DNA from 2 places in the Arthrobacter sp. UYCu723 genome. Region 1 is predicted to be linked to the other one. Evidence: riboswitches for the same ligand, from Rfam matches in the RefSeq annotation. Region 1 holds a riboswitch; the other holds the start of a gene.

Region 1 (3,403 bases):
CCTGGTCGTAACCGGTGATCTCCGCCAGGTCAGCTTCCAGGCCATCGATCAGTTCACGCCAGCCCTCAGTCTGGGAGTCCGGAGCAAACGGGTGGATGGAGGCGAACTCCGGCCAGGAGATGGCTTCCATTTCGGCCGTGGCGTTCAGCTTCATGGTGCACGAACCCAGCGGGATCATGGTGCGGTCCAGCGCGAGGTCGCGGTCGCTGAGCTTGCGGATGTAGCGCAGCAGCTGGGTTTCGGAGCGGTGCGTGTTGAACACCGGGTGCTGCAGGAAATCGGAGGAGCGCACCACCGAGCCGGGCAGCTCAAAGCCCGTTGCAGAGCCAACCGGACCGGCGCCAAAGGCGACGGCTACCGCGGAGAGGATCTCCGGCGTCGTGGTCTCGTCAATGGAGACACCCACCGTGTCCGCGTCGATGGAGCGCAGGTTGATGCCGCGGGCTTCCGCCGCGGCGATGACCTTCTTGGCCTTGCCCGGGACGCGGACGGTGATGGTGTCGAAGAAGGACTCGGAAACGAGTTCGCGGCCGGCCGTCTTCAGCGTGGTGGCGAGGGTGCGGGCGTTGCCGTGGACGGTCTCGGCGATGGCCAACAGGCCTTCGGGGCCATGGTAGACGGCGTACATCGAGGAGACGATGGCCAGCAGTGCCTGCGCGGTGCAGATGTTGGAGGTGGCCTTCTCGCGGCGGATGTGCTGCTCGCGGGTCTGCAGGGCCAGACGGTAGGCGGGGATGCCGGTGTTGTCCTTGGAGACGCCGACGATGCGGCCCGGGAGGGTGCGCTCCATGCCTTCACGGACGGCCATGTAGGCGGCGTGCGGGCCGCCGAAGAACAGTGGAACACCCAGGCGCTGCGCGGTTCCGACGGCGATGTCCGCGCCCTGCTCACCCGGAGGGGTGATCAGGGTCAGGGCCAGCAGGTCCGCTGCGACCGTGACCAGCGCGCCGCGTTCCTTGGCGGCGGCAATCACGCCGGACTGGTCCCACACGCGGCCGGAAACGCCCGGCTGCTGCAGCACGATGCCGCTGATCTCGCCGTCGGGCAGGCCCTGGGAGAGGTCCGCGACCTCCACCTCGAAGCCAAGCGCCTCGGCGCGGCCCTTCACGATCGCGATGGTCTGCGGCAGCACATCGGCGTCCAGGACGGTCTTGCCGCCGGCAGCGGATTTGTTCTTGTTGGCGCGGCGCATCAGCAGCACGGCTTCTGCCACCGCGGTGGCTTCATCCAGCAGGGAAGCGTTGGCCACCGGGAGGCCTGTGAGGTCCTGGACCATGGTCTGGAAGTTCAGCAGGGCCTCGAGGCGGCCCTGGGAGATTTCCGGCTGGTACGGGGTGTAGGCGGTGTACCAGGCCGGGGCCTCGAGGATGTTGCGGCGGATCACCGGGGGCGTGACGGTGTCGTAGTAGCCCTGGCCGATCATCTGCACGGCCGTCTTGTTCTTTGAGGCCAGGCGGCGCAGCTCGGCAAGAACCTCAACCTCGCTCAGCGCGTTGTCCAGGCTGAGGGCGGTTTCCTGGCGGATCGAGTCGGGAACGGCAGTGTCCACCAGGCCATCAACGCTGTCGTAGCCGACAGCCTTGAGCATGGTGTCGATGTCGGCCTGGCGGCGGGCACCAATGTGACGGTCTGCAAACGTGGAAAGGGACGACTGAATCGTCATGAGGAACTCCATAATTCAGGTGGCACTAAGGGTGCCACGATGATTCGGGTTCCTCCCCGCTCTGTCTTGGACCTGAGAGATTCCGCAGACCCTGCTGTTACAGGGTGCCGCTTGCACCGTCGGTGAGTAAGGCCGGAGCCTTGCTGCTTTCCAGAGTTGCCTTGCCGCGGCGGTACATGGGCCTGAGAGATTCCTGGGGAGGATTTGCTCCTACGGCGCCTGCTGAATGTACCGGCAGGACTCTCCCGCCGCAGTTCATAAGCACGCATCACTCGTAAGTGACGCGCTTCACACACTAGCTGCTTTCCCGACTGCGTGCAAGAAAAATAAGTCATTTTTATCCGAGTGTGGTCCCTCTTGACATTGTCGAGTGACGGTGTTCACAATTGTCGCTGTGACTTCGGCAACGACGCCAGCCACCCTGATTCTCCGCTCCTGAGTCAACGGAAGCGGACTAAACAATCCCTGACGAAACTCCCGGATCCGGCCGAGTGATGCGTCACTCGAGGCCCGCCAGCGCTGCTGCACGCGTCGGCGCCGGCGTTTTTTGCGCCCATTTTGGCGCACTCCACCGCACACAGGAAAGAATCCATATGACGGAACTTCGTTCGACCCTCACTGCCGACGGAACAGCCCCAAGGCCTTCATCGCCCCCGCACCTTGCACGCTCGCTGAGCAACCGGCACATCCAGCTCCTGGCCATCGGCGGCGCCATCGGCACCGGCCTTTTCATGGGTTCCGGCAAGACCATTTCGGTGGCCGGGCCCTCCGTGATCTTCGTGTACATGATCATCGGCTTCATGCTGTTCTTCGTGATGCGGGCCATGGGCCAGCTGCTGCTGTCCAACCTGAACTACAAGTCCTTCAGCGACTTCGCCGGCGACCTCCTGGGCCCCTGGGCCGGCTTCTTCACCGGCTGGACCTACTGGTTCTGCTGGGTGGTCACCGGTGTGGCGGACGTGATCGCGATCGCCGGCTACGCCGAGCAGCTGTGGCCGGGCATCCAGCTCTGGGTCCCGGGCGTTGCCACCATCATCATCCTGCTCCTGCTGAACCTGCCCACCGTGAAGGCCTTCGGCGAGACCGAATTCTGGTTTGCGCTCATCAAGATCGTGGCCATCGTGGCGCTGATTGTGGTGGGCCTGGTGATGATCTTCACCGGCTTCCAGTCCAACGCCGGCACCGCCAGCTTCACCAACCTCTGGAGCCACGGCGGCTTCTTCCCCAAGGAATTCATGGGCTTCGTGGCCGGTTTCCAGATCGCCGTGTTCGCGTTCGTGGGCATTGAACTCGTGGGCACCGCCGCGGCCGAAACGAAGAACCCGGAGCACAACCTGCCCCGCGCCATCAACGCCATCCCGCTGCGCGTCATGCTCTTCTACGTCGGCGCCCTGATCATCCTGATGTCCGTCACCCCGTGGACCGAGTTCCAGGCCGGCCACAGCCCGTTCATCGGCATGTTCTCGCTGGCCGGGCTGGGCATCGCAGCGACCGTGGTGAACCTCGTGGTGCTGACGTCCGCGATGTCCTCCGCCAACTCGGGCATCTATTCCACCTCGCGGATGGTGTTCGGGCTGGCCAACGACGGCGACGCCCCCAAGCTCTTCGGCCGCCTCTCCACCCGCAAGGTCCCGCAGAACGCCCTGTTCCTCTCCTGCGTGCTGCTGCTCGCCGGCGTGGCCCTGCTCTACGCGGGCAAGGACGTCGGCGTCGCGTTCGACATGGTCACCACCGTGTCCG
Region 2 (3,403 bases), 450 kb from region 1:
GCCAGCCGGCGCCGGTTCGGCTCCGGGAAGATGTTGCGGATCAGGGACAGGGTGGACGGCATCAGCATCGCGCCGAAGAAGCCCAGCCCCGCCCGTCCGGCGATCAGCCATTCGGCGCTGGGCGCGAAGGCGGTGACAGCCGAGACCGCCGCGAAGCCCGTGCTGCCGATGAAAAGGAGCCTGCGGCGTCCGATCCGGTCGCCCAGGCTGCCCATGGCCACGAGCAGCCCGGCCAGGACCAGGGGATAAGCATCCACAATCCACAGCAGCTGCACCCCGGAGGCGTCCAGGCCGCGGGCGATGGCGGGCAGCGCAAAGGTGAGCGCCGTGTTGTCCACCGCGACCAGCAGCACCGGGAACATCAGCAGCGACAGCGCCAGCCAGTCGCGCCACGGCGCCCGCGGGGCGGATGCCGGCGTTGTGGCGGTGGCTGCAGGAATCGATGTAGTCCTCATAATTAATAACTATACCGTCCAGACGGTACAGTTAAGAAATTCCGGACCGGACAGGCATGATGGGACCCATGCCCAGAAAACCCGTCGCCCGCGAAGCCGTCCTTGACGCCTTCGAATCCCTGCTCATCGAAGAGGGCGAACGTGCCGCCACGCTGGACGCCGTCGCCAGGCGGGCCGGGGTCTCCAAGGGGGGACTGCTGTACCACTTCCCGAGCAAGGAAGCCATGGTTTCCGTGCTGCTGGAGCGGCTCGACCGGCTCCTCGGCGAGGACCTCGGGAGGATGGCCGCCGCGCCGGAAGGGGCTGCCGCATACTTCATCAAATCCTCGGTCTGGGCGGACACCCCGATGGACCGCGTGTTCGTCGCCGCCACCCGGCTGGCCGAAGTGGCCCACGAAGAAACACTGCAGCGCATTGCCGCCGCCCAGGCGGGCTGGCTGGAACTGCTCGCTGCCGACGTCGGGCCGGGCATGGCCAAGGCGGTGCTCTACATGGGCGACGGGCTCTACTTCAACGCGATGCTGGCCCGAGGACCGGGCGGACCGCTCCCGCAGGTCAGCGGGGATGTCGCGAGCCTGCTGGCCGCCGTCGAACGGCTGCGTGGCTGAGCCGGACGGCCGGGCAACTCCCGTCCGCCGAGGTCGCCGGAAGCGCGCGGGGTCGCCGTAATTTCGGGATTTTCCGGCGAATCCGCAGTCTTCCCGCGATGTCGCGTCCGACGGCGGTCCTGGGGCGTAACTCTCGCCTGGGTCCGGTCATTGGTTTGCGGACGCGCGCCCGCCATAGGACAATGGGAGCTGTGACTGTTGTCACGAGCAATTGAATATGCCTTTGATCTGCGGCGGGAGAGTTCTGCTTGTAGGTACAAGCGGGCGCCGTAGGAGCAAACCCTCCCCAGGAATCTCTCAGGCCCATGTACCGCCGCGGCAAGGCGACTCTGGAAAGTAGCAGGCTGTCCTCTGACATGCTGTGCTCACCGACGGTGCAAGCGGAGCCCTGCGAACGCGCGGCTGCGCGGAAACTCTCAGGTCCAATACAGAGCGGGGAGGAACCCGAATCAATGTGGCGTACCCTGCGCCGCCTTAGTTATGGAGTTCCTTGTGACTGTTACCCCAGCCTCCACGTCCTTCGTTGACCGGCACATCGGCGCCCGCCGCCAGTCCGACGTCGACGCCATGCTGAAGGCTGTCGGCTACGACACCGTCGATGCGCTGGTGGACACCGCCGTTCCGAAAGACATCCGGCAGGATTCGCCGCTGGCGCTCGGCGAAGCCCTCAGCGAAGTCGAGGTCCTCGCCGAACTGCGCAAGTTGGCCGGCAAAAACAAGACCGCGGTCCAGATGATCGGCCAGGGCTACTACGACACCCTGACCCCGGCCGTCATCCGCCGGAACATCCTCGAGGCGCCCGCCTGGTACACGGCGTACACGCCCTACCAGCCCGAAATCTCGCAGGGCCGGCTTGAGGCGCTGCTGAACTTCCAGACCATGGTCCAGGACCTCGTCGGCCTGCCGATCGCCAACGCCTCCCTGCTCGACGAAGCCACCGCCGTCGCCGAAGCCGTGCTGATGATGCGCAGGGCAAACAAGAACAAGACCGCCCACGACGGCAAAACCGTCCTCGACGCCGACTGCCTGCCGCAGACCATCGCGATCGTGAGGGGCCGCGCCGAAGCGCTCGGCTTCGAGGTCGAGATCGCCGATCTTTCCAAGGGCCTGCCCGACGGCGTCATCAACGGCGTCGTCCTCCAGCAGCCCGGCGTCTCCGGCCGTGTGTTCGACCACACCGCCGTGATCGCGGACGCCAAGGCACGCGGCGCGCTCGTCACCGTCGCAGCCGACCTGCTGTCCCTGACCCTCATTACCCCTCCGGGTGAGCAGGGCGCCGATATCGCCGTCGGCTCCGCCCAGCGCTTCGGCGTCCCGCTGTTCTTCGGTGGTCCGCACGCCGCCTACATGGCCGTCCAGAAGGGCCTGGAGCGGTCCATGCCCGGCCGCCTCGTGGGAGTGTCCAAGGACAACGCCGGCGTCCCGGCCTACCGCCTGGCGCTGCAGACCCGCGAGCAGCACATCCGCCGCGAGAAGGCGACGTCCAATATCTGCACCGCCCAGGCGCTGCTGGCGATCGTGTCCTCCTTCTATGCCGTCTACCACGGCCCGGACGGGCTGAAGGCGATCGCCGAGACCACCCACGGCCACGCCAGGACCATCGCCGCCTCGCTGAAGGCCGCCGGCCTGGACGTGCTGCACACGTCCTTCTTCGACACCGTCACCGTCTCCGTCCCCGGCAAGGCCGCGAACATCATTGCCGCCGCCGAGGCTAAGGGGATCAACCTGCGCGTCATCGACGCGGACACGGTCGGGATCTCCGCCGATGAGGCCACGACGGCGGCCATTGTCGCCGACGTCGTCGCCGCCTTCGGCGCGACTGTCACAGACACTAACTCAGACGCAGAATCCGGCGATGACTCAGACACTGACTCAGGTGACGATTCCGCTTTCGGCCTGGACACCGCCGTCGAGCGCACCTCCGACTACCTCCAGCACCCGGTGTTCAACACCCACCGCTCCGAGACGCAGCTGCTGCGCTACATCCGCCGGCTCTCGGACCGTGACCTCGCGCTGGACCGCACCATGATCCCGCTGGGCTCCTGCACCATGAAGCTGAACGCCACGGCCGAGATGGAAGCCATCTCCTGGCCGGAGTTCGCCTCCATCCACCCCTTCGCCCCGGACTCCCAGACCGCCGGCTGGCGCGAACTGATCGAGGACCTGGAAGCCCAGCTGACCGAGATCACCGGCTACGACCAGGTCTCCATCCAGCCGAACGCCGGTTCCCAGGGCGAGCTCGCCGGCCTGCTGGCGATCCGCGGCTACCACTTGTCCCGCGGCGACGAGCAGCGCAACATCTGCCTGATCCCGGCCTCCGCGCACGGCACCAACGCGGCC

Evidence for each region. A riboswitch is a leader RNA that binds a small molecule or an ion and turns the genes downstream of it on or off. The one in region 1 is predicted to bind glycine.
Region 2: it holds a riboswitch for glycine, as region 1 does, so the genes downstream of both, gcvP (aminomethyl-transferring glycine dehydrogenase) here and gcvP (aminomethyl-transferring glycine dehydrogenase) in region 1, are expected to answer to the same signal.

Annotation. Positions count from the first base shown of each region.
Region 1 covers NZ_JBSSBW010000001.1:1,350,825-1,354,227, reverse strand. Annotated here, with positions in the region: gene gcvP (aminomethyl-transferring glycine dehydrogenase) at 1-1,675, opposite strand, end outside; glycine riboswitch at 1,715-1,822, opposite strand; glycine riboswitch at 1,824-1,921, opposite strand; gene ACVWZ8_RS06265 (amino acid permease) at 2,257-3,403, shown strand, end outside.
Region 2 covers NZ_JBSSBW010000001.1:896,982-900,384, reverse strand. Annotated here, with positions in the region: gene ACVWZ8_RS04000 (MFS transporter) at 1-455, opposite strand, end outside; gene ACVWZ8_RS03995 (TetR/AcrR family transcriptional regulator) at 524-1,063, shown strand; glycine riboswitch at 1,288-1,386, shown strand; glycine riboswitch at 1,388-1,504, shown strand; gene gcvP (aminomethyl-transferring glycine dehydrogenase) at 1,544-3,403, shown strand, end outside.